4 regions of the Massilia sp. Soil_C_3 genome follow, and region 1 is predicted to be linked to each of the others. Evidence: predicted binding sites of a transcription regulator. Region 1 holds the regulator's gene; each other region holds the start of a gene.

Region 1 (7,208 bases):
GCAATTCGCTTGCCCCCGCCATCGCAGCAAACGGCGCCGCGAAGGCGCGGATCGCCGCCGGCAAGCCGGCGCCTTGCGTGGACGCGATCAATGCCTGCAGGGCCGGCAGCTCGTCGCTTGGCACGAACACGTCGGCCAGCCCGATATACAGCGCGTCGGCGGCGCCGATCGTCAGCCCGGTCAGGCCCAGGTAGTTGCCGAGCTGTCCCGGCGCATGCGACAGGAAGTGGCTGCCGCCGACGTCGGGGAACAGGCCGATGTTCACCTCGGGCATGGCCATTTTCGTGCGCTCGGTCACGATGCGCAGGCCGCAGTCCGGGCCGCCCTGGGCGATGCCCATGCCGCCGCCCATCACGACGCCATCCATGATGGCGATGTAAGGCTTCGGATAAAAATGGATCAGGTGGTTCAGCGCGTATTCTTCGGTGAAGAAATCCTCGAGCAGCGCGCTGCCGCCCATCGGCCCCGCATGCCCGACCTCATGGAAGAAACGGATGTCGCCGCCCGCGCACAAGGCCTTCTCGCTGCTGCTGGTCAGTACGACCGCTTCGACCTGCCCGTCATGCCGCCAGGCGCGCAGCACGTCGGTCAGCGCGCGCACCATCTCGAGCGACAGCGAATTGAGCGCCTTCGGGCGGTCCAGGGTAATGATGCCGGTGCGGTTGGCGATGCGGGTCAGGACGTGGTCGGTCATGGCGTAATCCGTAATGGAGAGACATGCATTTTACCGAACACATAGATGCGCGTAATACCGGGGAGGCTGGATGCAAAAAGGGCGTCCCCTCAGACGCCCTTAGCTAGTGTGAGCCCTGCGCCTGATCAGGCGACAGCAGCGTCTTCGCCGCCGTTATCCGGCATGCGTTTGATCGACGTACGGCTATGGTCTTTCAGTTGCTGCTTGTGTTTGAGGATCTGTCGGTCCAGCTTATCCATCAGCGTATCGATCGCGGCGTACAGGTCTTGTGCGACGCTGGCCACGTGCAGGGTCTTTCCCGACACCTGGACGTTGATCTCTGCTTTTTGCCTTTTTTCTTTTTCAGTGAGGTTGTCGACGGCTAGGAAGACGTGGGTGTCGATCACCTGGTCGAAATGGCGAATGATGCGCTCGAGCTTATTCTGAACGTATTCACGGATGGCGGGGGTTACTTCGAGATGATGGCCACTGATTGTGAGGTTCATACACACTCCTTTGAAAATTTTGCACCGTGTGGACCACATCGACGCGACAAGGCACGATGTCTGTGGACGGCGCAGTTACAAGGACTTGCGGAGGCTTACAGGGGGTATCTTGAGGGCTTCACGGTATTTTGCAACCGTGCGGCGCGCGATGACCATGCCTTGTTCCCCGAGCATCTCCGCGATCTTGCTATCGGATAAAGGGTTCCTAGGGTCTTCTGCTCCTGTCAATTGTGCAATGAGCGCACGGATTGCCGTCGAGGATGCTTCGCCTCCCGCCTCGGTGGCAACGTGGCTGCCGAAGAAATACTTCAACTCAAACATGCCGTGCGGGGTCAGCATGTATTTCTGCGTTGTGACACGAGAAATTGTGCTCTCGTGTAGGCCTAGTGTATCAGCTATCTCACGTAAAACAAGGGGCCGCATGGCAACCGCGCCATGGGAGAAAAAGTTGCGCTGGCGCTCGACGATCGCCTCCGCCACGCGCAGGATGGTGTCGAAACGCTGGCGCATATTCTTGATGAGCCACTTCGCTTCCTGCAGCTGCGCGCCCATCTGCGCCTCGCTCTTGCCCTGCTTGAGGAGGCTCGCGTACAGGCTGTTTACGCGCAGGCGCGGCATCACGTCCGGATTCAATGTGACAGCCCAGCCGCTCTTGGAACGGCGCACGATCACGTCAGGCACCACGTAGTCCGACACGTTCGAGGCGAACGCCGCGCCCGGATGCGGATTGCATTGGCGCACCACGGCCTGCACCTCGCGCAAGTCTTCGTCGTCGCAGTCGAGCGCTTTTTTCAGCTTGCTGTATTCGCGCTGGGCGAACCAGCTCAGGTAACCCTCGACGATGGTCAGGGCCATGCGCCGCGTGACCATCGGCACACCCGGCATGCGCCGGATCTGCAGCGCCAGGCACTCGGCCGCGCTGCGCGCGCCGACGCCCACCGGGTCCATGCTCTGCACCAGCGCAAGCGCGCAGCGCAGCTCGTCGATCTCGATGTCGAGTTCTTCGGGCAGCCGCGCATGGATCTCGTCGAGCGGTTCTTCGAGGTAGCCGTTGTCGTCCAGCGCATCGATCACCAGCTCGGCCAGCGCACGGTCGCGCGCCGACAGGGTGGCTTCGCGCACCTGTTCCATCAGGTGTTCGCGCAGGGTGATGGCGCAGGCTTCCAGCTGCGGGCGGCCGTCCTCGTCCTCGCCACCGCCGCCTGAAGATGATCCTCCGCCTTCGCCCCAGTCGGCGTCGCTGCGCTCGCCCTCGGCGCCGCCCTCGAAACCCTCGCCTTCCTTGGCCACAGCCCCATCCCCTTCGGCCTGCTGGCCGGGCGCCGGCGGCGCCTCGCCGATGGCCGGTGCGTTGTTGATGGCGCCATCGGCCAGCAAACGCACCGATCGGTCGAGCGGATCGTCGAGCCGCTCGAGCAAGGGGTTATCGCCCAGTATCTGCTCGATCTCCTGGTGCAGCTCGAGCGTCGACAGTTGCAGCAACCGGATCGACTGCTGCAGTTGCGGCGTAAGCGCGAGGTGCTGCGAAGTGCGAAGTTGCAGGGACTGTTTCATCTAGGCGTGGCTCACATGCGGAAGTGTTCACCCAGGTACACGCGGCGCACCGACTCGTCCGCGATGATGTCGTCAGGGCGGCCGGAGGCAAGCACCGCGCCCTGGTTGATGATGTAGGCGCGGTCACAGATGCCGAGCGTCTCGCGCACGTTGTGGTCGGTGATCAGGACACCGATCCGGCGCTCCTTCAGGAAGCGCACGATGCGCTGGATCTCGATCACGGCGATCGGGTCGACGCCGGCGAACGGTTCGTCGAGCAGCACGAAGCGCGGATTGGTCGCCAGCGCGCGCGCGATCTCCACGCGGCGGCGTTCGCCGCCCGACAGCGACAGCGCCGGATTCTCGCGCAGCTTCTCGATCTGCAGGTCGGCCAGCAAGGTGTCGAGGCGCTCGTTGATCTGGTCTTTCGACAGCGGCTTGCCGTTGTCCTTCTGCAGCTCGAGCACGGCGCGGATGTTATCTTCCACCGTCAGCTTGCGAAATACCGAGGCCTCTTGCGGCAGGTAGGACAGGCCCAATACGGCGCGGCGGTGGATCGGCAGGCTGGTGATGTCGGTGCCGTTGATGTCGATCGACCCGGCGTCCGACGGCACCAGGCCGACGATCATGTAGAACGAGGTCGTCTTGCCGGCGCCGTTCGGGCCCAGCAAGCCGACCACTTCACCGCATTCGACCTGCAGCGACACGTCGCGCACCACCAGGCGCTTGCCATAGCTTTTCTGCAGGCCTTTGACGACCAGGGTGCTGCAATCGCCCAGATCCATCGGAATCGCCGTCATTGGGCGGCTCCCGCAGGCGTACGTTTCGGCGACAGGATCAGGGTGCCGCGGCCGCCCCCAACCTTGCTCTGGCCGCTGACATCGTTGCGCACGGTGGCCACTTCCTTGCGGCTGTCATACGAGATGAAAGGGCCGGTGACCTGGTTGCTCAGTTGATCGTTTTCCAGTTCCTTGATGAGGGCATTCGAGTACAGGCGCACCAGCTCGGCGCGCTCGTCGTACTCGATGCGCTCGGCCTGGCCCTCGACCCACAGGTTGGGACCGCCGTCGCGCTTCTGGCGGAACGTAGTGAGCTTGCCGTTGTTGGCGGTGAGTGTCACCGTCATATAGCCTTCGGGCGTTTCCCTGACCACGGCGCGGTCGGCCTTGAGCAACAGCGTACCGCGGGTGAGAATCACGTTACCGGTAAGGGTGCGCACGCCGTTGACCCCGTCGAGATCGGCGGAATCGTATTCGACCTGCGCGGGCTTGAGCGAGTCGGCACGTTCGGCGGCTGCCGTCAGCGACAGCAGGGAAAGGAGTACGGCGGCAAATAATTTTTTCATGATAAGGAATGCTGGTCCTGGGTTATCACGCGGCGCAGGGCTTACTGGCGCGGTCGTGGCGGATAGACGATCTGGCCGCGGCTGGACATGTGCACTTGCTGGGTGGCGTTGTTGGCGACCATGCCGGTGCCTTTCACGCTCGAAGCCCCAAGCTTCAGGTCAACCGGGAGGTCGGTCTTGACGATCTCTTCGTCGGGGAGCACGGTCAGCGCCTGGCTACGCAAGTGCAACGACTCGCTCTGCGCCGTCTTCGGGCGCTGCAGGTCGACGTCGCCCATCAGTTCGACCCGGTGCTCTTCGTGGAACACCTGGGCTTTCTTGGCGACCACCGTCATTGGCGGGCGGCCCGGCTCGACGCCGCGCAGCAGCGGCTGGTCGACGTGCGAGACGTCGCCGAGCGGGATGTGGGCCAGGTGCTTGCCCGACAACACATAGCTCGGCTGGCCATTCTCGGTCATGCGCACGAACGAGAAATTCTCGACGATGTAGTCCGGTTCGTCCGGCGGCCCGCCCAGCTGGGCGTCGATGTCGGACGCCTGCATCAGTTGCAGCAGCCAGAAGCTGCCGAAGGCGAAGAAGGTGCCGATCACGATCATCGCCAGGAGATTCCAGCGATGCGCGGTACGCTTGTTTTGGACGATGGTGGCCATGGTGCGTGGCCTCAGGCGAAGTACGGCGCGAGCGCCTGCTCGTAGGTGCCCTGGGCGCGCATCACGAGATCGCACACTTCGCGCACCGCGCCGCGGCCGCCGCCATTTTTGGTGACGTAGTGCGCGCGGTGCTGCACCTCGGGGTGGCCGGACGGCACCGCGACGGCGAAGCCGACGCGCGCGAACAGCGGCAGGTCGATCACGTCGTCGCCGATGTAGCCGCACTGCTCGGCCGTGAAGCCGGTGGCCTCGAGCAGCTTGGCGAAGCCGATGCGCTTGTCGTGGATGCCCTGGTGGACGTGCGAGATGCCGAGATCGGCCGCGCGCTTGACAACGATCGGCGACAGGCGCGCACTGATGATCGCGGTCTGGACGCCGGTCTTGTTCAACAGCTGGATGCCCAGGCCGTCGAGCACGTTGAAGGTCTTGGTGACTTCGCCTTCCGGGCCGTAGGTCAGGCTGCCGTCGGTCAGCACGCCGTCGACGTCGAAGATCATGACCTTAATGCGGGCCGCACGTTCCATGTGCGCCAGCGGAGTAATGGAGGGAATGAATTCACTCATCAGATCACCTTGGCGCGGGTCAGGTCGTGGATGTGCAGCGCGCCGACCAGGCGGTCGTCGTCATCGACCACCAGCATCTGGTTGATGCGGAATTCTTCCATCACGGCGACGGCGTCGACCGCCAGCTGCTCGGGGCGCACGCGGCGCGGGTTGGCGTGCATCACGTCGCGGATCTGGATGTCCGAGAAGTCGTGCATGCGTTCGATCACGCGGCGCAAGTCGCCGTCGGTGAACACGCCGACCGGACGGCCTTCGGCGTCGACGATGGCGGTCATGCCGAGGCCCTTGCGGGTGACTTCGAGCAGCGCTTCGACCAGCGAGGTTTCGGGGCTCACGCTCGGCACCGCGTCGCCGCTGCGCATCACGTCGCGCACATGGGTCAGGAGGCGCCGGCCCAGCGCGCCGCCCGGATGCGACAGCGCGAAGTCCTGTTCGCGGAAGCCGCGCGCGTCGAGCAGCGCCACGGCCAGCGCATCGCCCATGGCGAGGGTCACGGTGGTGCTGGTGGTCGGCGCCAGGTTGAGTGGGCAGGCTTCCTTGTCCACTGCGATGTCCAGGTGCACGTCGGCCAGCTTGGCCAGGCGCGAGGCTGGTTTACCGGTCATGGCGATCACGCGCGCGCCCAGGCGCTTCACGGCGGGCAGGATGTCGAGGATCTCGGACGATTCGCCCGAATTGGAAATCGCGATCACGACGTCATTTTTGGTGACCATGCCCAGGTCGCCGTGCGCGGCCTCGCCCGGGTGCATGAAGAAGGCCGGGGTGCCGGTGGACGCCAGGGTGGCGGCGATCTTGCGGCCGATGTGGCCCGACTTGCCCATCCCGGACACGACCACGCGGCCGTCGCAGGCCATGATCAGCTGCGCGGCGTTCACGAAACTGTCGTCGTCGCCCAGGCGCGCCTGCAGCGCGCGGATGGCGTCCGCTTCGATCGACAGCGTTTCGCGACCCAGTTCCAGCACGCGCCGGGCCAGGGTTTCGTCAAAACTTTTCGGCATTATTTTTTCATCGGTTACACTCATTTTGGAAGTATAAACGAATTGGGAAAGCAAAAAACTTGCCAGTCGTAACAAACGATAACAAGCGCACGCCGCACCACACTCGGCGTTTGCCATAAGATCAACAATTTCACTGCTTATCCCTGTAGCGCACCAATGCACTCCGGCCTCGAACTCACCCTCCTCCTGCTGGGCTGCGCCGTCCTGTGCGTGGTGCTTATTCTCGGGGTCGTGTTCCTGATGCTCTCGATCGAACAGCCGCGTTCGATGCGCCGCATTGTGTTCGGGCTACGCTTGGCCTAGGTAGTATCGACGATCGTGGCGGCCATGGCGATCGGGCCACTGGAGACCTGGGCGCTGCCTAGATCATCGAGCAGGCCGACCGGTCGCTGGCCCTCGGCGCTTTCGTAGCCGGCATGCTGCTCTGTGTTGCGCCGGTCAAGCACCAGGTGGAAGAAGACTTGACATCCTCCCCGCCCTAAAGGGCAGGAATTCCTACGGCGCCGCGCGCTCTTCTGCGGGTCGCTTCGGTGGGTTCCTGCTTCCTCGAGCGGCCTGGCTGCACCGGCTCTCCACAGGCTAAGACGCGATGTCCTCGCGCTAGAACGTTGATCGCTCCGACTACATCAGCGTGATTTTCGTAGCCGCAATCGACGCACAGGAATAACGCCCGAGTCTGCCGATTGTCTTTCGAGACGTGACCGCAGCACGGGCAAGTCTGGCTAGTATGATGCGGCGGCACGGCCAGCAATACGCCGCCGCACCACGCCATCTTGTAGTCGAGCTGCCGCTGGAATTCGCCCCATCCCTGATCGAGAATGGCACGGTTCAGCCCACTTTTTTGGCTGACCTTCTTCCCTGGCTGTTCGATCGTGCCCTTGGAAGACCTGGACATATCCTGGACTTGCAAATCCTCAATGCAGACGAGCGCGTGGTTTTT
Region 2 (7,208 bases), on a different contig from region 1:
CGGCGCCGTACTTGAATTTCTTGCTCTGCCACTTGTCGAGCCCCACGAAGCTGGTGCCGGCGTAGTTGGCCTCAAAGCCGAGCACGCGGTCCAGTTCCGTCGGATGGCCGACGTTCTCGTGTATCGTCAAGAACAAGTGTTCGGGCGAGAGCACCAGGTCGTACTTGCCCGGCTCGACCGACTTGGCGGAAAGCTTCTCGCGTGCCTGCTTGCCGGCCAGGCGCGCATCCTCGACGATGTCGTAGGACTTGGTGTACAGCGTGGTGACGCCGCCGGCGGCGCGCACCTTGTCTTGGGCACGGGCGTCGAAATATTCATAGCCCATCGAGGCCGGGGCGCCCAGGCCGCCGCGCGAGCGGAACTTGCCGGTCTTCTGGTCGACCGCGGTAGCGTTGATCGGAGCCCACAGGCGGTGCACGTCCTGGTCGATGTAGGAGCCGTCGGTCGACGCGAAGTATTTTTGCTGGTTGATCTGGAACAGCGAGGCGGTCATGAAGTTCGCTCCCGCGTCCAGGCCGGCCTTGTTGGCGGCGATCAGCATGTCGGCCTTTTCCTTGACCGGCAAAGTGCGCCAATCCTTCTTGATCGGCGTGGCCCACGCCACTTCGCCGACGCCCTTCACCGGCGCCAGGCGCACCGGCTCGGTCTGCAGCCTGGCGTTGGCCTTGGCGATCGCCACCGCCTGGCGCGCGGCCTGGGCGACGCCGTCGGCAGTCATGCTGTTGGTCGAGGCGAAGCCGTAGGCGCCGTCGGCGATCACGCGCACTCCCACGCCGCTCGATTCGGTGTTGTTGATGCTTTCGACGTTCAGGTCGCGCGTGATGATGAACTGGTTCAGATAGCGGCCGATGCGCACGTCGCAATAGGACGCGCCGGCTTGCGTGGCCGCGCCCATGGCGGTATCGGCCAGGACCTTCTTGGCGCTCGCCGCCATCGGTTTGAGGAGGTCTTCGGCCGCGATCGCGTTGCCGAAGACCGGAATGAGCATGGCGCCAGCAGTGCCGGCGCCGATTTGCAGGAATTGTCGACGTTCCATGTGTGTCTTATCCGTTTGCGTTTGCGTTTGCATGTGCTCGCGTTGGCGCTTGCACTTGCGTTAGCGTTGGCACGTCGTTACCGCGCAGGCGGGAACCTAAGTTTGCATGCGCAGCCACTGCGCTGAAAAACTTGGGTTCCCGCCTGCGCGGGAACGACGGTGCCGAGGTCGCAGGCTAGTCCAGGCCTTATTACACCGCGTCCGACAGCGACGTGAAGTTGAAGTCGCGGATCTTCATCGCCGGGATAAGCATCGAATAACGCGCTTCATCGGCGCCGATCACGGCAGGCTTGCCGATTTCCTCGATATTGTTCAGCATCGAGACCGGGCTTTCGTTGAAACGGAAGTTCTTGATCGGATGCTTGATCTTGCCGTTCTCGACGTAGAAGGTGCCGTCGCGGGTCAGGCCGGTCAGCAGCACCGATTGCGGGTCCACCATGCGGATGTACCAGGTGCGGGTGACCAGCACGCCCTTCTTGGTATTGGCGATCAGCTCTTCGGTGGTCTTGTTGGTGCCGGCCATGATGATGTTGCCGGCCGCGCCCACCGCGCGCTGCTTCTTCTGCTGCGCCCAGTAGCGCGAGTAGTCGAGGGCGTTGATCTTGCCGTCCTTGACCAGCTCCACGCGTTCGCGCGGCAGCATGCTCTCGTCCCACGGCAGCACGGCGACGTCCTTGTCCCACGGATCGGACCAGATGTTCACCTGGCTGTCGAACAGCTTGTCGCCCAGGCGGTTCTTGCCGCCGGCCTTGGACAGGAAGCTGCGGCCCTCGTCGGCGCGGCGCGCGTCGAAGCCGCCCAGCATGAAGGACAGCAGGTCCGACGTCGCGGCCGGCTCCATGATCACGGTGTAGCGGCCCGGCTCCAGCGCCTTGGCGTCGACCGAGCGCAGTGCCTTCTCGATCGCGATCTCGGCCGCTTCGCGCGGGTCGAACCTGGTGACGTCGCGCGCCGAACGCTTGACCCAGCCCGAACCGCGGCCGTCTTCGGTACGCACGGTCAGGGTGAAGTCGAGCGAGCTCGAATCCTGGTGGCCGAACAGGCCGTTGGAGTTGGCGATGGTCTCGAAGCTGGTGCGGTCGGTGAAGAAGCCGGCCGAGACCAGGCCGCGCTTGCGGCAACCCTCGATCGCGTAGGCGGCGGCTTGCGCGCGGTATTCCGGATCGATGTCGGCGGTCTTCTGGACGAAAGTGTCCGACTTCTTGTACTCGGTCTTGGCGATCGCCGGAATGAATTCCGGATTGTCCGGCGCCAGCTTCGCCAGGTCTTCGGCGCGGCGCACGGCGCGCTCGATCGACTTGTCGTCGAATTCATTGATGGTGGCCGTGCCCTGCTTCTTTCCGAAGGCGACCTGCACCTGGATGCGGGTGTCGTCGGCCAGGCCGGCGGTCGACACGGCATTGCGCGCGAAGCGGATATTGCCGATGCGGCTGCCTTCGATATTGACGATGCATTCGTCGGCCTTGGTCAGCGACATCACGCGGTCGCTGATCTTTTTCGTTTGTTCCTGGGTCAAGATGCTCATGTGCGTCCCTGCCTTAGCCGATCTTGCGAGCGGTGTTGATCACGTTGATGCCGTTGAAGCGCGCGGTCGACGAACCGTGCGAGACGATGCTGATCTGCGGCGGCTGTCCCTTGCCGTCGAAGAAGGAGCCGCCCATGCGCCAGTCGCGCTCGTCGCAGATGGCGCTGCAGCCGCCCCAGAATTCCTGGGTGTTCGACTGGTAGGCCACGTCTTCCAGCATCTGGCCGATCTTGCCGTCCTTGATCTCGAAGAACAGCTGGCCGCCGAACTGCGAGTTGTAGCGCTGCTGGTCGATCGAGAACGAACCGTCGCCGATGATGTAGATGCCCTTCTTGATGCCCTTGACCATCTCGTCCGGGGTCAGCCTGGCCTTGCCCGGCGCCAGCGACACGTTCGGCATGCGCTGGAACTGCACCGTGTTCCAGCCGTCCGCGTACGAGCAGCCGTGCGATTCCTTCTCGCCGATGATGTGGGCCTGGTCGCGCGTGGCCTGGAAGTTGACCAGGATGCCGTCCTTGATGATGTCCCAGCGCTTGGTCTTGACGCCTTCGTCGTCGAAGCCGATCGCGCCCAGCGAACCCGGGGTGGTCTTGTCGGCGTAGAGGTTGACGATCGGGGCGCCGTACTTGAAGGTCTTGGACTTGAGCTTGTCGACCGTGGCGAAGCTGGTGCCGGCGTAGTTGGCCTCGTAGCCCAGCACGCGATCGAGCTCGGTCGGGTGGCCGACGTTCTCGTGGATGGTCAGCCACAGGTGTTCGGGCGAGAGCATCAGGTCGTACTTGCCCGGCTGGACCGACTTGGCGGTCAGCTTGCGCTTGGCGTCGCGGCCCGCGGCGCGCGCGTCCTCGACGATGTCGTAGGTCTCGGTGTACAGGGTGGCGACGCCGCCGGCGGCCTTGATCTTGTGCTCGGGACGGGCGTCGAAGTATTCATAGCCCTTGCCCACCGGGGAACTCAGGCCATCGCGCGAGCGGAACTTGCCGGTGGCCTTGTCGACCGCAGTGGCCGATACCGGGGCCCACAGGCGATGCACGTCCTGGTCGATATACGAGCCGTCGGTCGATGCGAAGTATTTTTGCTGGTTCACCTGGAACAGCATCGTGCGCATGAAGTTGGCGCCGCCTTCCATGCCCGCCTTGTTGGCGGCGATCAGCATGTCGGTCTTCTCCGCGATCGGCACCGTGCGCCAGTCCTTGGTGTACGGCGTGCTCCACGAAACCTCACCGACGCCCTTGACTGGTGCAAGCTGCACCGGTTCGGTCTGCAGTTTTGCATTGGCCTTGGCGATCGCCACGGCCTGGCGCGCCGCGTTGGCGATGCCGTCGTTCGACATGTCCGAGGTCGCGGCGAAGCCGTAGGCGCCATTCACGATCACGCGCACGCCGACGCCGGCCGATTCGGTATTGGCCACGTTCTCGACATTCAGGTCGCGGGTGGTGATGAACTGGTTGAGGTAGCGGCCGATGCGCACGTCGGCGTAGCTGGCGCCGGCCTTGGTGGCGGCGTTCAGCGCGACGTCGGCCAGGGCCTTCTTGGCGGCGACGGGCATCGTGCTGACCAGTTCCTCGGCAGCGATCGCGCGACCGAATGGCAGCAGCATCGAGGCGGCGGCCAGGCTGCTGAGATTGAGAAAGGTACGGCGTTCCATGTGTTCTCCTGAATGACCTACTTCCGGGCAGCGGTTCCGCAAAACAGCTCGGCGCCGCTCTTGTATGTACATCGCTTTTGTTGTGGATTTGCCTGTGTGCCACGCGGCAAACCTCTCAACGATAGCATCGACTTAACGTTTTGAATAGGCAATCTTTGTGCCACCTCAATGCAGTGTTCTCTGCCTGTGCTGGGCACTGTCTGTACGATGAATATTCCACGCATAAGCATATACGCGGAACGCTTGACTATGGAGGTTGCCTGTTCGATCATCTTCGGGTTGACGGCGGCGAACCGCCTGCCGTCCGACCCATCAAGGAGACCTCGCACGATGAAACGACTGATCCTGGCCGCGATGCTGGCAACCGGCCTTGCCGGCGCCGCGCACGCGGACGACGCCCTGAAATCCGCCATCGCCGGCGAACACCGCGCCGCCGCCAACAAGGCCCGCGACACTTATCGCCATCCTTACGAAACCCTGACCTTCTTCGGCATCAAGCCGACCATGACGGTGATCGAGCTGTCGCCGGGCGGCGGCTGGTACACCGAGATCCTGGCGCCCTATCTGCGCGACCAGGGCAAGCTGTATGGCGCCGTGCCGGACGCCGAGAGCCGCGGCGGCAAGGCCTTCCGCGACAGGCTGGCGGCCAATGGCGCCGTGTACGGCAAGGTGACCCCGGTCCAGTTCGCGCCACCTGGCAGCATCGCGCTGGGCGCCCCGAACAGCGTCGACATGGTGGTCACCTTCCGCAACCTGCACAACTGGCTGGGCAACGGCGACGACGCCGTGCTCACCGTCCTGAAAGAGGCGCACAAGGTCCTGAAACCGGGCGGCGTGCTGGGCGTGGTCGAGCACCGCCTGCCGGCCAAGATGGAGCAGGATGCCAAGGCCTCGAGCGGCTATATGCACGAGGCGTATGTGATCCGCATGGCAGAACGCGCCGGCTTCAAGCTGGCCGCCAAGTCGGAGGTGAACGCCAATCCGAAGGACACCGCCGACCATGAAAAAGGCGTGTGGACCCTGCCGCCGGTGCTGTCCAACAAGGACAAGGACCGCGAGAAGTACCTCGCCATCGGCGAGAGCGACCGCATGACGCTCAAGTTCGTCAAGCAGTAAGCCTGGCCGCCACGTCGCGGAGGAAGGCCACGCCATCCTCCGCGACGATTCTCGTGTTTCCTTTTGCGGCGCCTGTGGTTATTCTTCTGGATGCATCCTGAACCGTCCAACCGAAGGAAACCATGAAGACTCTGCCGACATTGCGCCTGGCCGCCCTCGCCCTAGCCGTCTGCGGCGCCGCGCACGCCCAGGATACCGTGCCGCCCGAAGCCCAGGCCATGCCTGCCCCCGCTCCGGCCCCGGCGCCCGCCGTTGCTCCCGCAGTTGCGCCCCCTGCCGCCAAGAGCGCCGTGCCCGCGCCGGTCCTGCCCGCGGTCGAGAACTCGGTGGTGAAGATCTTCGCCACGATCCGCCGTCCCGAACCCTATAAACCCTGGACCAAGGCGGCGCCAAGCTCGGTCACTGGTTCCGGCGTCATCATCGAGGGCAAGCGCATCCTGACCAATGCCCACGTGGTCGGCTATGCCAGCCAGGTCGAGGTGCAGGCCAGCCAGTCCGGCGACAAGGTGGCCGCCAAGGTGATCGCGCTGGCGCGCGGCATCGACCTGGCCGTGCTGGAACTGGAAGACCCTTCCTTCTTCGACAAGCGCCCGCCGGTGCCGCGGGCGCCCGTGCTGCCCGACGTGCGCCAGCAGGTGTTCGCCTACGGCTATCCGGTCGGCGGCAACTCGCTGTCGACCACCACCGGCATCGTCTCGCGCGTGGAGTTCGTCAACTACGGCGCCTTCAGCTCGGGCCTGCGGATCCAGATCGATGCCCCGATCAATCCCGGCAACAGCGGCGGCCCGGTGATCTCGGGCGAGCGCATGGTCGGCCTGGCCTTCGCGGGCGCGGCCAACGCGCAGAACATCGGCTATGTGATCCCCAATGAAGAAATCGAACTGTTCCTGCGCGACGTGGCCGACGGCCGCTACGACGGCAAGCCGCTGCTGCACGACAGCGTGCAGACATTGGAGAACCCGGCGCTGCGCCAGTTCCTCAAGCTCGACAAATCGGTCGAAGGCGCGGTGGTGCACCGCCCCTACCGGGTCGACGCCAGCTGGCCGCTGAAGGAATGGGACGTGATCACCCATATCGGGGAATACGCGGTCGACAACCAGGGCATGGTCAAGCTGGGCTCGAACCTGCGCGTGCGCTTCCAGTACCGCATCCAGCAGGTGGCGAAGAACGGCAAGGTGCCGATGACGATCATCCGCGGCGGCAAGGAGAATAAGGTCGAGGTGCCTGCCACCGGCCCGCGTCCGCTCCTGATCTCGGACCTGGACGGCGGCTATCCGTCCTATTTCATCTATGGCCCGGTTACCTTCTCGCGCGCGACCAGCGAATTCATGAGCTTTGTCGCCGGCAGCGCGCCGGGGATGAACGCCTATGCCTTCAACGCCAGCCCCCTGGTCACGCGGCGCGGCGATTCGCCCACGCCGGAGCGCGAAGAGCTGGTGGTGATCAGCGCGCCGTTCTTCCCGCACAAGCTGGTAAGCGGCTACAACAACCGCTTCGGCTCGGTGATCGAATCGGTGAACGGCCAGAGCGTGCGCAGCCTGCGCCACCTGGTGGAACTGCTGCGCGACTTGAAGGACGAGCAGGTGGTGCTGCGCTTCGACCAGCGCTACGGCGAAACCATGATTCTGCCGCGCCAGGCGACGCTGGCGGCGACCGAGTCGATCCTGTCGGATAACGGGATCAGGACGCAGGGGTCGGAGGATATGATGAAGGTGTGGGAGCGTAAATAGCGTTTGTGGTGTGCTTGTTGACTTGGGTTCCCGCCTGCGCGGGAACGACGTTTTGATGTCCGTAGTCGATGGATACGCCGCTGGCCCGCTGCCCATGCACGTCGTTCCCGCGCAGGCGGGAACCCAAGCCCGATGCACTGCCACAAACACATC
Region 3 (7,208 bases), on a different contig from region 1:
GAGCAGGCTCGAGCCGAGGCTGTTGGCGACCAGCACATTGCCGCGCATGGCGGCCTGGGTCAGCCCCGCCACGCCCAGCAGCGAGTGCTGCAGTTCGAGCGGATCGCACGATTCGTCGTCGACCCGGCGCATGATCACATGCACCCGGTGCAGGCCGGCCAGGGTCTTGAGGTACACCACCCCGTCGCGCACCGTCAGGTCGCCGCCTTCGACCAGCGGCAGGCCGAGATAGCGCGCCAGGTAGGCCTGTTCGTAGTAGCTCTGGCTGCGCGGGCCGGGCGTAAGCAGCACGATCAGCGGCGCCTCGCCCTCGCGCAGCGGCGCGGGATGGTCGCCGGTGGCCGCGCACATGCGCCCCCAGTGCACCAGGCTGTCGTGCATGGTGCGGAAGAACCTGCCGAGAGGCTGCACCTTCAGTTCGCGCAGCAGGTCGGGGAAGGTGGGGGCGATGATGGCGCGGTTTTCCAGCGCATAGCCGGCGCCGAATGGCGCCTGGGTGCGGTCGGCCATGACCCACCAGCGGCCATCGGGCGCGCGCGCGAGGTCGACCGCATAGAAATGCAGGGCGACGTCGTCGTGGTGCCGCATGCCGTGGCAAGGGCGCAAGAAGCCGGCATGGCCGTCGACCAGCGCCGGCGGCAGCAGGCCTTCGTGCAGCATCTCCTGCTTGCCATACACATCGCCCAGAATCTTGTTGAGCAAGGTGGCGCGCTGGATCACGGCCGCCTCGATGCCGCTCCATTCCTCATGCGGCAGGATCAGCGGCAGCACGTTCAGGTCCCATGGCCGCTCCTTGCCGTGGGCGTCGGCGGCGACGTTATAGGTCACGCCGTTCTCGCGCACCTGGCGCTGCACCATCTCGCGCCGCTGGCGCATCATGCCCGGCGCTTCCTGCTCCAGGTTGGCGAGCAGCGCGCGCCAGTGGGCACGCGGCGTCTTGGCCGCGTCGAGCATTTCATCGAAACCGTCGGGCGCGGCGAGATAGTGGGCTAGTAACTGGTTGGACATGAAGGCAGCAATACGTTTGGTACGAAACAATAGGTCAAACCGGCTGCCAGCGCAAATCCAGCGTCATCGGGAAGCCTGGATTGAGTTCCTCCTTGCGTACGGTGAATGGGCCCGGCGTGTGGCCATGCGGCCAGAACCGCGCAAACCGGCGCGCCTCGGCGGCGTTGGCATTGACCGGCGAACCGGTTTCATTGCGCCCGCCTGGATGCACGACATGATAGGTGCAGCCGCCGATCGAGCGTCCGTTCCAGGTGTCGACCAGGTCGAACACGAGCGGGGCCTGCACCTTGATGCTGGGGTGCAGCGCCGACCAGGGGCTCCAGGCCCGGAAGCGCACGCCGGCCACGTATTGCCCCGGGACGCCCGTCGGATGCAGGGGCAGCAGGCGGCCATTGCAGGCCACCACGTGGCGGCCATCGGTCAGGCCGGTGACCAGCAGCTGCATGCGCTCGACCGACGAATCGACATAGCGCGCGGTGCCCCCGGCCGAGACTTCCTCGCCCAGCACGTTCCATGGCTCGATCGCCTGGCGCAACTCCATCTCGACGCCCTCGTAGACGACACTGCCGAAGCGCGGGAAGCGGAACTCGATGAAGGGATCGAACCAGCTGTCTTCGAAGGCATAGCCGGCCGCGCGCAGGTCGCGCGCGACATCGCGGATATCCTGGGCCACGAAATGCGGCAGCATCCAGCGGTCGTGCAGGGCGGTGCCCCAGTGCACCAGCCTGGCCTGGCAGGGCTGTTTCCAGAAGCGCGCCACCAGCGCGCGCAGCAACAGCATCTGCAACAGGCTCATGCGTTCGTGGGGCGGCATCTCGAAGGCGCGGAATTCCACCAGTCCCAGGCGCCCGGTGGGGCCATCCGGCGAATACAGCTTGTCGATCGAAAATTCGGCGCGGTGCGTATTGCCGGTCAGGTCGACCAGCAGGTTGCGCAGCAGGCGGTCGACCATCCACGGCTTGTCGCCCGGGTGCATGGTGGGCAGTACCTGGTCCATCTGCTGGAAGGCGATCGCCAGCTCGTACAGGTTGTCGTCGCGCGCCTCGTCCACCCGCGGCGCCTGGCTGGTCGGCCCGATGAAGGTGCCCGAGAACAGGTAGGACAGGGCCGGATGGATTTGCCAGTAGGTGATCAGGCTCTTGAGCAGGTCGGGGCGGCGCAGCATCGGGCTGTCTTCGGCGGTGGCGCCGCCCAGGGTGGCGTGGTTGCCGCCGCCGGTGCCGGTATGGCGGCCGTCGTGCATGAATTTCTCGGTGCCCAGGCGCGTGAGGCGCGCTTCCTGGTACAGGGTCGTCATATTGTGCACCAGCTCGTCCCAGGTGGCCGCCGGATGGATGTTGACCTCGATGACGCCCGGATCGGGTGTGACGCTGAGCAGCTTGATGCGCGGGTCGCGCGGCGGCGCATAGCCTTCGATCCGCAGCTTCATCTTGAGCCTGGCGGCCGTGGCCTCGACCGCCGCCACCAGCGCCAGGTAATCCTCGATGCGTTTTTGCGGCGGCATGAAGACGTGCAGGCGCCCGCCGCGCACTTCGACGCACAGCGCGGTATGGATCACGTCGCGCGGCGCGGACTCAGTTGGGGCGGCCGGGGCGGCCGCCTTGCCGGCCTTGTCCGCCGATTTGCCGGCGGCAAGGCCGAGCACCGGGCGCTTGTCTTTTTTCGCCGCCGGCAGCGCGGCGCGCGGCGCGAACGGGTCGACGTCGAAATCGGGATCGCGTTCCTCGGGCAGCACCCATGGCAGCGTGGCCAGCGGCAGGCGCAGGCCGATCGGCGAGTCGCCTTCGATCAGGTACAGGTTTTCGCGCCGCAGCGGCCAGGGGGAGGTGCGCCAGCTGGTGCCCAGCATGACGGCCGGATCGTATTCCCTCGCCTGCAATGGCAGCACGTAGCCGGCCACCTGGCCCAGGCCGCGCTCGAGCAGGCGCGCCAGCCGGCGCCGTTCCTCCGGCGCCTTCAGGTCGGCCTGCAGCGGGTCCAGATTGCGCGGCAGCGCCTGCTCGCGCTGGGCCTGCAACAGCACGTCTTCATAGGCCGCGATCGCGCTGCCTGCGGGCAGGCCGAGCGTCTTGACCAGTTCCACCGTAAAGCGACCGGCGTCTTCGCTGCGATAGCCGTCGTCGAGGTGTTCGTCCGAGAACAGCTCGGGGTCGGACCACATCGGCTGGCCGTCGACGCGCCAGAAGATATTGAGCGCCCAGCGCGGCAGCGGCTCGCCCGGATACCATTTGCCCTGGCCGTAATGGAGCATGCCGCCCGGTGCGAAGTGCTCCTTCAGCCGGTGCATCAGGTTGCCGGCCAGCTCGCGCTTCTTGTCGCCGTGGGCGAGGGTATTCCATTCCGGCCCGTCCATATCGTCGATCGAGACGAAAGTGGGTTCGCCCCCCTGGGTCAGGCGCACGTCCTGGGCCTGCAGATCGGCATCGACCTGCCGGCCCAGGCGGTCGATGGCTTGCCAATCCTGTTCGGTATAGGGCTTGGTCACGCGCGGATCTTCATGGATGCGGGTGACCTTCATCTCATGGACGAAGGTGACTTCGGCCTTGTCCGAAAAGCCCGTGACCGGCGCGGCCGACGACGGCATCGCCGTGCAGGCGAGCGGAATATGGCCTTCGCCGGCCAGCATGCCCGAAGTCGGGTCGAGCCCGATCCAGCCGGCGCCGGGGATGTACACCTCGGTCCACGCATGCAGGTCGGTGAAGTCTTCGAGCGGGCCGCTGGGGCCGTCGAGTGCGGCCTGGTCGGCGCTCAGCTGGATCAGGTAGCCGGAGACGAAGCGTGCCGCCAGGCCCAGCTCGCGCAGGATCTGCACCAGCAGCCAGCCGGTGTCGCGGCAGGAGCCGGAGCCTTTTTCGAGCGTGTCTTCCGGCGTCTGCACCCCCGGCTCCATCCTCAGCAGGTAAGCGACGTCGCGCTGCAGGCGCTGGTTGATGGCCACCAGGAAGTCATTGGTGCTCATGGGCTTGGCCAGCAGGTCGGCGCGCATCGCGGCGACCCATTCCAGAAGCCGCGGACCGGGCGCTTCGGCCTGGACGTAGGGACTCAGCTCGGTCTTGAGCGCGGCTGGATAGGCAAAGGGAAAGGTCTCGGCATAGCTCTCGATGAAGAAATCGAAGGGGTTGATGACGGTCATGTCCGCAACCAGGTCGACCGTGAACTCGAGGATGTCCGTCGCTTCGGGGAAGACGAAACGTCCGATGTAATTGCCGTAGGGGTCTTGTTGCCAGTTGATGAAATGGTCTTGCGGCTGCACCGTCAGCGAATACGACAGGATCGGGGTGCGCGCATGGGGCGCCGGGCGCAGGCGCACTTCATGCGGCGACAGCTTTACCAGCCGGTCGTAGCGATAGCTGGTCTTGTGGTGTAGCGCGATACGGATGGCCATGGGAGAGTGCCTTTCGGGTGCGGCGCGGGTCGATGTCCGCGCGTTTTTCAGGCGCAAAAAATTGGCGCAGTTCAGGGGTGTTTAAGCATGATTTGTACCCGCAATATAATCCATCCATCAAATGCGCTCGCACCGCTGGCACGTTTCTTGATAGCACTTCTTGGCAGGAGGAACCGATGCCACACTTTTACAATGAAATGTATTCCGATGCGGCAACTGTACGGCCTCACTATGGCGCGTTCGCCAATTGGCTCGGACAGCAGCCGTCCCATCTGATCGACCAGAAACGGGCCGAAGCCGAACTCAATTTCCAGCGGGTGGGCATCACCTTCGCCGTCTACGGCGATAACGCCGGCAAGGAGCGGCTGATCCCGTTCGACATCATTCCGCGCGTGATCAACGCCGCGGAGTGGACCCGGCTGCAGGCCGGCCTGGTCCAGCGCGTAACGGCCCTGAATCGCTTCCTGCACGACGTCTATCACGACCAGACGATCCTCAAGGCGGGCATCATTCCGCCGGAGCGGATCCTGAACAATGCGCAGTACCGGCCCGCCATGCAGGGCGTCAAGCTGCCGTCCGACATCTATGCCCACATTGCCGGCGTCGATATCGTGCGCGCAGGCGAGGGCGAGTTCTACGTCCTGGAAGACAATCTGCGCGTGCCGTCGGGCGTGTCGTACATGCTGGAAAACCGCAAGATGATGATGCGGCTGTTCCCGGCGCTGTTCGCGCGCAACCGGGTGGCGCCGGTCGAGCATTATCCCGACCTGCTGCTCGACAACCTGCGCACCGTGGCGCCGCACGGCAGCCAGGACCCGACCGTGGTCGTGCTCACGCCCGGCATGCATAACTCGGCCTATTTCGAGCACGCCTTCCTGGCCCAGCAGATGGGCGTGGCGCTGGTGCAGGGGCAAGACCTGTACGTCAGCGGCGCCACCGTCTACATGCGCACCACGCGCGGGCCGAAGCAGGTCGACGTGATCTATCGGCGGATCGACGACGACTACCTCGATCCGCTCGCGTTTCGTCCCGAATCCACGCTGGGCGTGCCGGGCCTGCTCGACGCGGTGCGCGCCGGCCGGGTGACGCTGGCCAATGCCATCGGCACCGGCGTGGCCGACGACAAGTCGATCTACCCGTATGTGCCGGACATGATCGAGTTCTACCTGGGCGAAAAGCCGATCCTCAACAACGTGCCGACCTACCAGTGCCGGAAGAAGGAAGACCTCGCCTATACCCTGTCCAGGCTGCCGGAACTGGTGGTCAAGGAAGTGCACGGCGCCGGCGGCTACGGCATGCTGGTCGGGCCGGCCTCGACCGCGGCCGAGATCGAGGCGTTCCGCGCGCGCCTGGTGGCCAATCCGGAGGGCTATATCGCCCAGCCGACGCTGGCGTTGTCGGCCTGCCCCACCTATGTCGAGTCGGGCATCGCGCCGCGCCATATCGACCTGCGCCCCTTCGTCTTGTCGGGCAAGACCGTGTCGATGGTGCCGGGCGGGCTCACCCGCGTCGCATTGCAGGAAGGGTCGCTGGTGGTGAACTCGTCGCAGGGCGGCGGCACGAAAGACACCTGGATACTGGAGAATTAGCATGTTGAGCCGCACCGCAGATCATTTGTACTGGATGGCCCGCTATACCGAACGGGCGGAGAACACTGCGCGCATGCTCGACGTGCGCGTCCAGTATTCGCTGATGCCGCAATCGGAGCGCGCCGAGCAGCAGGGCTGGCGCACCATGCTGGGTGTGTCCGAACTGGAATCGCAGTTCTCGGCCAAGTACGGCGCGCTGACGCAGAAGGACGTCATCGACTTCATGGTGCGCGATCCGGACAATATGTCGTCGATCACCAGCTGCCTGCGGGCGGCGCGCGAGAATGCGCGGGCCGTGCGCGGCACCCTGACCACCGAGGTATGGGAGACCGAAAACACCACCTGGCTCATGCTGCAGCAGCACCTGAAGGACCGCCTGTTCGAGCGCGATCCCAGCCAGTTCCTGGAATGGGTCAAGTACCGCTCGCACATGTCGCGCGGCGTTACGCTGGGCACGATGCTGCAGGACGAAGCGTTCAACTTCATTCGCCTGGGCACCTTCTTGGAACGGGCCGACAATACTGCGCGCATCCTCGACGTCAAGTTCAGGTTCCTGGCGTCGGACACGATCCAGGCCGGGGCCCAGGGCGAGTTCTACTACCTGGCGGCGCTGTTGCGCTCGGTATCGGCGTTCGAGATCTACCGCAAGGTGTATCGCGACGCCATCACGCCGGAAAGGGTGGCGGCGCTCCTGATCGGGAACGAAAAGATGCCGCGCTCGTTGGTCGCCTGCATGTGCGCCGTCGTCGCCAACCTGCACGATGTGCGCAATGAGCTGTCGCACGACACCGAGCGCCTGGCCGAAGGGCTGTACGGCCAGCTCAGGGCGGCCTCGATCGGCGACATCCTGAAAGAAGGCCTGCACGAGTTCCTGACGCGTTTCCTGGCGTCGGTCGACGAACTGGGCAATGGGATCAGCCGCGATTTCCTGATCCCGGTGGCGCCGCCGGCGCCTGACGCCGTTCCGGCGCAGACACAGTCCCAAACACAGACTCAAACGCAGACCCAGACGCAGAGCCAAACCCAAACCCAGACCCAGACGCGCTGAAACGGCGGCGCACCAATTTATGGCGCGCCGCACCGTCGTGATGAAAATTCGCGCTCCCGCCTCACGATGGGGCAGCGTCCCGCCGTGTCAGGCCGCAGCCTTGACCGCCCGTGAGCGCACGACCTTGTGCACGAATTCCAGCTTTTCCAGTACCGGCGTACTGAGCTTGAAGGGGTAG
Region 4 (7,208 bases), on a different contig from region 1:
GATGAAGGCGGGCGCGCCGAGCAGCAGCGCCACGCCGGCATGCGCGGCCAGCTTGCCGAGCAACAGGGTCGCGCCGGGGATGCCCTGCACGATCTGCAGGCGCAACTGGCCGCGCTCGCGCTCGCGCGCCACGCTGCCGAAGGCCAGGAACACGATCAGCAAGGGCGTGAGCACCTGCAGCACGAAGGCCGGGGTGAGCTGGCCGAAGCGCAGCAGCACCGAGGACTGGCCGGCGTCGCTGAAGTTGGCGCTGTTCTGGCGATGGCCTTCGAGGAACAGCGTGTTGCCGGTGAAGGGATCGACGCCGAAATCGAAGAAGGCCAGGGGGCTCAATGGACGGAACACGTAATGCCCGTAGTGCACGACGCGGTGCGGGTGGCGGTCGGGTTGGTTGTCCCATTGTTCGTCGGCCGTGCCTTGAAAGCGCGCGCGCTCGGCGTTCACCGCGTCCACGCGTTCATGGCTGACCAGGATCGCGGCCAGCGTCAGCACCAGCATCAGGATGCCGGCGGCCACCGCCACCTGGTTGCGCAGCATGGCGCGCCATTCGCTGCGGGCGATGGCGGGCAGCGCCTGCATCAGGGTGGCGCTCATGCCGCATCCTTTGCCTGGCTCGTTCCCGCATATCGCCGGTACAGGTCGCGCACGTCGTAGCGTTCCTCCCCGCTGGCCGCGACTTCGTGGCTGATGTGGCCGCGCTCGAGAAAGCCGATGCGGTCGGCCACTTCGGCCACCCCCAATAGATCGTGGGTGACCATGAAGATCGCGCTGGCGCGTGCACGCAGGCTTTGCAGCAGGGCGTTGAATTCGCTGGTGGCTTGCGGATCGAGGCCGGTGGTGGGTTCGTCCAGCAGCAGCACCGGCACCTGGCGCGCCACGGCCAGCGCGATCGCGACCTTCTGGCGCATGCCTTTCGAATAGCCGCCCAGACGACGCTGCCAGGCCGAGGCATCGAGGCGCACGGCGTCCAGGGCCTCGTCGATGGTGGCGTCGGTCCAGCTGCTGCCTGCCAGGCGCAGGAAGTATTCGATATTCTCGCGCGCGTCCAGGTGTTCGTACAGGGCGACGTTCTCCGGCACATAGGCCAGTTGGCCGCGCGCCGCAAGCGGGTCGGCGGCGACGTCGATGCCGCACACGCGCACGCTGCCGGAGCGGGGCACCGTGAAGCCGAGGAAGGTGTTCATGGTGGTCGATTTGCCGGCGCCGTTGCCGCCCAGGAGGGCGTAGATCTCGCCGCGTGCGACGCGCAGTGACAGCTCGTTGAGCACGGGCGTGGACTGGTAGGCGACGGTCACGCCGTTCGCTTCCAGGGCAGGGGTAGTCATGGTCATCGTGGTCCTTTGTGGTGAAGCTGAAGCAGTGGGCGCACGCAGTGCGCGAATGCGCATGCGCGCCCGCAGGCCGGTTTGACGCGGCCCGCGAGGGATTCAAAGGCGGATCAGTGGCGCGGAGGCGCCTGGCGGGAAGGAATCAGGTAGCGGCGCAGGACGACCGGCGCGGGGCGCGGCAGGCGGGCAAGGACGAAGGCGATGACGAGGAAGAACGCCAGCAGTTGTGGCGATGCCGCGGGAACGTCGGCGGTGGAATGGGAAGCGATCTGGCAGCTGACGCAGTCGGACAGCTGTTCGGACAGGTCATGGTCGTGGAACGAGGCGCCCACGAGCTGCAGGGCAAGGATCAGCGCACACAGGCAGGCCAGCACCCGGCGCAGGGGTGCGCTCGCTGCACAATAAGGTGCGTGCTGACGTGTGGCCTGGAACTGCATGCGATCCCGATCGACGATGATGCGGGGCAGTATAGCCCAGCCGGCATCGAGCCGACAACCGGGCCGCACGCGGCACGGTGTACTTACTCGAAGGCGATCAGCAGCGCGGTCAGGCCGATGCAGGCGGCTGCGATGACGCCGATGCGGGTGCGCAGGCGGCGGCCGCTGGAGACGATGTCCTTGGCGATGCCGCGCTTCGGTGCGCGTGGGTTGCTGCGGTCGACCGCGGTGGCGGCATGGATCGAAGAATGGTGGCGTTCGGTATGTTCGGTGTTCATGGCTGACTCCAGCGCCGTCTCGAATGGAGACTGGCAATTAATGAATGGCCGGCGTGAGCCGGGCGAAATGTGAAGATGGTTCGCCGGTCAGGCGCGTGGTGCGCGCTCGGCGGAAGCGGATTTACTGACAACTGCGCCGGCCCGCCAAGTCGGTCTGGAGACGCTGGCTGGAGTGAGGCGGGCGGTGGATGCGTGACATGCGGATGCCAGTACAAAAGCTTCGAAATCGGGATCCGGGACGGGAGCAAGACCTGCAAGTCTGGCTGCGTTCAGGACGTTATTTATTTTACATGTGTGCCCGGTATATACAAGGGGCGCACGATTGAGACAACGGATGTTTTCTCAGTGCAACAACCAATCCTAGCATGCCATGTGCGGTAGCAGAAGGGCGTATTTGCAGGTTCTCTGCACTGACGCAACAGCTCGTCCAAAATGATGCGCTGCGCAATCGCAGTGCGCCATTTCCGCCATCGCGCGGTGCGCCGGTGGTGCGAAGTGACGGCGCGTCACTCTGCGTACTCGCTGGCATGAAGATTGCGTAATCATCATCAGCGCAATGAAGCGCTGCGTGCGCCGCCAACGAAGGCAGCGCCCACCAAGACAACGACGTCTACCGGAACATGAATGCGTTCATGTCGGGTACGCGTCTTTTTTTTTGCCTGACTACATTGGGATTGCGATGAAAAATCAGAAGCTTGAAGCGAAGAGCGTAGCGACGGCGGATGTCGGCGAAGTCGACGTCACGCGCAGGAAGGTCATTCATGGCGCAGGTCTGGTAGCGGGAGGAAGCTTGATGGGGCTGGCAACGGGCGGCGTGTGGGCGGCGGGTTCGGACAAGCCGGAGAAGACCGAGATCAAGATCGGGTTCATCCCACTGACCGATTGCGCGTCGGTGGTGATGGCGTCGGTACTGGGCTTCGACATGAAGTACGGCGTGAAGTTCGTGCTGAGCAAGGAAGCCTCGTGGGCCGGCGTGCGCGACAAGCTGGCCAACGGCGACCTGGATGCGGCCCACGTGCTGTACGGGCTGCTGTATGGCGTCCAGATGGGCATCGGCGGACAGCGCAAGGACATGGCGGTGCTGATGGGCCTGAACAACAACGGCCAGGCGATCACGCTCTCGAAGCAGCTGGCGACCAAGGGCGCGGTCGACGGCCAGTCGCTGGCCAAGCTGATGCGCGCCGAAAAACGCGAATTCACCTTCGCCCAGACCTTCCCGACCGGCACCCACGCGATGTGGCTGTACTACTGGCTGGCGGCCAACGGCATCAACCCGATGAAGGAAGCGAAAGTCATCACGGTGCCGCCGCCGCAGATGGTCGCCAATATGCGGGTCGGGAATATGGATGGCTTCTGCGTCGGTGAACCGTGGGGCCATCGCGCCATCATGGACGGCATCGGCATCACCGCCATCACCACCCAGGACATCTGGCGCGACCATCCCGAGAAGGTGCTGGGCTCGACGCTGGAGTTCGCGAAGAAGCACCCCAACACCTGCCGCGCCATGATGGCCGCCATCATCGAGGCCGGCCGCTGGATCGACGCCTCAATGGCAAACAAGAACAAGATGGCCGAGGTCATCGCCGCCAAGTCGTACGTCAACACCAGCAAGGACGCGATCGACCAGCGCATCATGGGCCGCTACCAGAACGGCCTTGGCAAGACCTGGGACGACCAGAACTACATGAAGTTCTACAACGACGGCGCGGTCAACTTCCCGTATCTGTCGGACGGCATGTGGTTCATGACCCAGCATCGCCGCTGGGGGCTGCTCAAGCAGGATCCCGACTACCTGGCCGTGGCCAGCGCGGTCAACCAGGTCGCGCTGTACAAGGATGCTGCGACGCTGGCCAAGGCGCCGGTGCCTGCGAGCCCGATGCGCAGCTCGAAGCTGATGGACGGCACCGTGTGGGACGGCAAGGATCCGAAAGCCTACGCAGCCTCGTTCAAGGTCAGGGTCTGATTTTCATTTGCTGTCATCTTGTCTGAATAGGGGAATGCCATGAACGCTATCCTGAAATCCGAGCACCATGCGCCTGCAGGTGGCGGCGCAACCGTTGTTACGTTGCCGCTTGCCGTCGACGCGCCAGTCGCCAGTGCCACGCCTCCTGCACGCAAGCCGGCGCCCGTCGTGCGCGGCGCGCAGCCGTTCGCCCGGGCGGTGAAGGCGGTCCTGCCGCCGGTGGTGGGCATTGCCTTCGTGGTGCTGGTGTGGCAGCTGATCGCCACCCGCAACGAGGCTTTCCCGTCGCCGCTGGTGACCTTCCAGGAAGCGCTCAAGCTGTTTGCCGATCCGTTCTATCACAACAGCCCGAACGACCAGGGCATTGGCTGGAACGTACTGGCCTCGCTCAAGCGGGTGGCGGTCGGCTTCGGGCTGGCGGCGCTGGTCGGCATTCCGCTGGGCTTCGTCATCGGCCGGGTGAAGTTCGTGAACGGCATGTTCGGCCCGATCATCAGCCTGCTGAAACCCGTGTCGCCGCTGGCCTGGCTGCCAATCGGCCTGCTGGTATTCAAGTCGGCCGATCCAGCGGCGATCTGGTCGATCTTCATCTGCTCGATCTGGCCGATGATCATCAATACGGCGGTCGGCGTGCAGCGCGTGCCGCAGGATTACATGAACGTGGCGCGCGTGCTGAACCTGTCGGAGTGGAAGATCCTGACCAAGATCCTGCTGCCGTCGGCGCTGCCGTACATCCTGACCGGCGTGCGCCTCGCCATCGGCACCGCATGGCTGGTGATCGTGGCGGCCGAGATGCTGACCGGCGGCGTGGGCATTGGCTTCTGGGTGTGGGACGAGTGGAACAACCTGAATGTGGCGAACATCATCATCGCCATCGTCGTGATTGGCGTGGTGGGGCTGCTGCTCGAGCAGGCCCTGGTGGCGCTGGCGCGGGCGCTGACCCATGAACAAGTGGCTAACTGATTAAGGAGCGCGATCATGGATGACCTTCAAACCAAATTCATCGACATCACCGGTGTTGAGATGGCGTTTCATACGAAGAAGGGCGTGTTCCAGGCGCTGCAGGGGATCGACCTTGCAGTACGCAAGGGTGAGTTCATTACGCTGATCGGGCACTCGGGCTGCGGCAAGTCGACCTTGCTGAACCTGATCGCCGGCTTGTTGAAACCGACGGCGGGCGTTCTGCTGTGCGCGAATCGCGAGATCGCCGGGCCGTCGCCGGAACGGGCGGTGGTGTTCCAGAATCACTCACTGCTGCCGTGGCTGACCTGTTACGAGAATATCCATCTCGGGGTCGAGCGGGTGTTTGGCGGTGCCGAGACGCGGGCTCAGTTGCGTGAACGGACCATGGCGGCGTTGGCGCTGGTAGGGTTGACCAGTGCCGAGGCGAAGCGGCCGCATGAGATTTCGGGCGGCATGAAGCAGCGCGTCGGCATCGCGCGGGCGCTGGCGATGGAGCCGAAGGTGTTGTTGATGGATGAGCCGTTCGGCGCGCTCGACGCGTTGACGCGGGCGCATTTGCAGGACGAGCTGCTCAAGATCGTGGCCGCGACCAAATCGACTGTCGTGATGGTGACGCACGATGTGGATGAGGCGGTGTTGCTGTCGGATCGGATCGTGATGCTGACGAATGGGCCAGCCGCCACCATCGGCGAAATCGTCGAGGTGGGGTTGGAGCGGCCGCGCGACCGGGTCGCGCTGGCGCAGGATGCGCGTTATACCGAGCATCGCAAGGCAGTGCTGGAATTCTTGTACCGCAAGCAGGCGCATCCGGCGGCCGCCTGAATACGCGTCAGGAACTGAATCAGGGCGTTTCTTCGCTGCACCAGACGCTGTTGCTGCTTGCGCTGCCTCTGGTTACGGTTCTGCTTGGCCTTGTACAGTGCCACGGCGTCCAGTTTGGCCCAGGCGACCGTGCGCAGGTCCTCCTCCTCGTCGTGGGGGACGAAGTAATCGTTGGCCTACGCATTCACCGCTAGTTTGATGGCGGTTTCGTCCTCGTGGTTGTAGCTTTCGGTGAGCAGGGCCGTTACTTCATCAACAAAAGGTGCACGACAAGAAGGGGCGGGTCCGCCATTTAGGCACGAGCTCATCCCTGACAAACGCTAATTGGTGAGCCCATATCTAGATATTAACCTGACCTCCATAAGCAGACCTCGGCCGCGCTGGTGCGGGTGGGGTTGTCGCGCGTGGAAGCCAAGCGGCCGCACGAGATCTCGGGCGGCATGAAGCAGCGGGTCGTGTCGTGCAGGTGCTTGGGATGGGGCCGAGGATGCTGTTGATGGATCAACCGCTTTGCTCAGTCGATGCGCTGACAAGGGCGAATTTGCAGGACGAGCTGCTCAAGATCGTGGCCGCGACCGAATCCACTGTGGTGATGGTGACGCACGAGTGGATGAAGCGGTGCTACTGTCGGGTTGGAACGTCGTGTTAGCCAATGGGACTGCCTCGACCATCGGCGAGATCGTCGAGGTGTCCTGGCGCGGCAACGTGATCGGGTAATACTGGCACAGGATGAGCGTTATGCCGAGCACCGCGAGGTGGCAATTGAACTCCTGTATCGAGAGCAGGCGCATTCAATGGCAATTTCGCAAACTGTGTAGTTGAGGTCACTGTTGCATAGAGTTTCACGGGCGCAGTAGGAAAGGAGTGCAAAATGCTGTTGCGTCAGGTCGTGATGCTCACTTGTTGCGTCATATAGTCTGCGAAAAGCAACACAAGGTCCGCTGTGGTTTGCAAATACGCAACGACTGCCATTACTCTACGCTAGTTCGTTATCCCTGAGTGTCAGTGCTAATCTGCAGAATTGGTTATTACTTTCACTACGTGACAGCCGTCAGCGGTCAATATTTCAGGTTACTTTCATGTGGAACTTACAACGACGTCGAAGGAAGTCGCGCCAGTGGATCAGAGGCCCAATACGCGACTGGGCTGTACCGTACAGGAGCAACGCTTGGTTCCAGCTAGGGCATGTGCTATTCGCTGCAGCAGCGATCAGTGCGCTAATTTTTTTGAAGAATAAAAGCTTCGATACGCTCGCTATCAGCTTCTCTACGCTTGTCGCTTCGGGTGTCGTAGTTGGCATGACCGAGTTTGGTCGGGGAACCGTTAGGGCATACCGTCGAACACGCGAAATCATTAAGAGCCAAGGAAGACTAAGACCGCGGCTGCAAGTCGAGTACGCTAAGAAGCTCTACTGCGT

The links. The regulator sigma-54, encoded in region 1, starts transcription at its own class of promoters, with help from an activator protein. The targets are predictions, from matches to a motif close to TGGCANGNAANCTGCTTT.
Region 2: the regulator sigma-54 is predicted to act here: its motif matches at 4,355-4,372, upstream of AC3A6F_RS24220 (TldD/PmbA family protein).
Region 3: the regulator sigma-54 is predicted to act here: its motif matches at 4,476-4,493, upstream of AC3A6F_RS22750 (transglutaminase family protein).
Region 4: the regulator sigma-54 is predicted to act here: its motif matches at 2,567-2,584, upstream of AC3A6F_RS05055 (CmpA/NrtA family ABC transporter substrate-binding protein).

The regions. Positions count from the first base shown of each region.
Region 1 is NZ_JBDGJG010000013.1:102,512-109,719, forward strand. Features, by position in the region: gene AC3A6F_RS23515 (enoyl-CoA hydratase/isomerase family protein) at 1-694, opposite strand, end outside; gene hpf (ribosome hibernation-promoting factor, HPF/YfiA family) at 820-1,179, opposite strand; gene AC3A6F_RS23525 (RNA polymerase factor sigma-54) at 1,255-2,733, opposite strand; gene lptB (LPS export ABC transporter ATP-binding protein) at 2,745-3,512, opposite strand; gene lptA (lipopolysaccharide transport periplasmic protein LptA) at 3,509-4,057, opposite strand; gene lptC (LPS export ABC transporter periplasmic protein LptC) at 4,099-4,707, opposite strand; gene AC3A6F_RS23545 (KdsC family phosphatase) at 4,719-5,270, opposite strand; gene AC3A6F_RS23550 (KpsF/GutQ family sugar-phosphate isomerase) at 5,270-6,268, opposite strand; gene AC3A6F_RS23555 (hypothetical protein) at 6,425-6,571, shown strand; gene AC3A6F_RS23560 (RNA-guided endonuclease InsQ/TnpB family protein) at 6,747-7,208, opposite strand, start outside.
Region 2 is NZ_JBDGJG010000014.1:96,864-104,071, forward strand. Features, by position in the region: gene AC3A6F_RS24210 (TldD/PmbA family protein) at 1-1,036, opposite strand, end outside; gene AC3A6F_RS24215 (TldD/PmbA family protein) at 1,227-2,561, opposite strand; gene AC3A6F_RS24220 (TldD/PmbA family protein) at 2,575-4,209, opposite strand; gene AC3A6F_RS24225 (class I SAM-dependent methyltransferase) at 4,540-5,325, shown strand; gene AC3A6F_RS24230 (S1C family serine protease) at 5,448-7,055, shown strand.
Region 3 is NZ_JBDGJG010000012.1:98,281-105,488, forward strand. Features, by position in the region: gene AC3A6F_RS22745 (circularly permuted type 2 ATP-grasp protein) at 1-1,008, opposite strand, end outside; gene AC3A6F_RS22750 (transglutaminase family protein) at 1,043-4,393, opposite strand; gene AC3A6F_RS22755 (circularly permuted type 2 ATP-grasp protein) at 4,570-5,982, shown strand; gene AC3A6F_RS22760 (alpha-E domain-containing protein) at 5,984-7,030, shown strand; gene AC3A6F_RS22765 (zinc-binding metallopeptidase family protein) at 7,118-7,208, opposite strand, start outside.
Region 4 is NZ_JBDGJG010000002.1:480,432-487,639, forward strand. Features, by position in the region: gene AC3A6F_RS05035 (DUF3526 domain-containing protein) at 1-594, opposite strand, end outside; gene AC3A6F_RS05040 (ABC transporter ATP-binding protein) at 591-1,325, opposite strand; gene AC3A6F_RS05045 (hypothetical protein) at 1,439-1,765, opposite strand; gene AC3A6F_RS05050 (hypothetical protein) at 1,849-2,043, opposite strand; gene AC3A6F_RS05055 (CmpA/NrtA family ABC transporter substrate-binding protein) at 2,837-4,006, shown strand; gene ntrB (nitrate ABC transporter permease) at 4,046-4,969, shown strand; gene AC3A6F_RS05065 (ABC transporter ATP-binding protein) at 4,985-5,791, shown strand; partial or broken gene AC3A6F_RS05070 (ATP-binding cassette domain-containing protein) at 6,148-6,609, shown strand.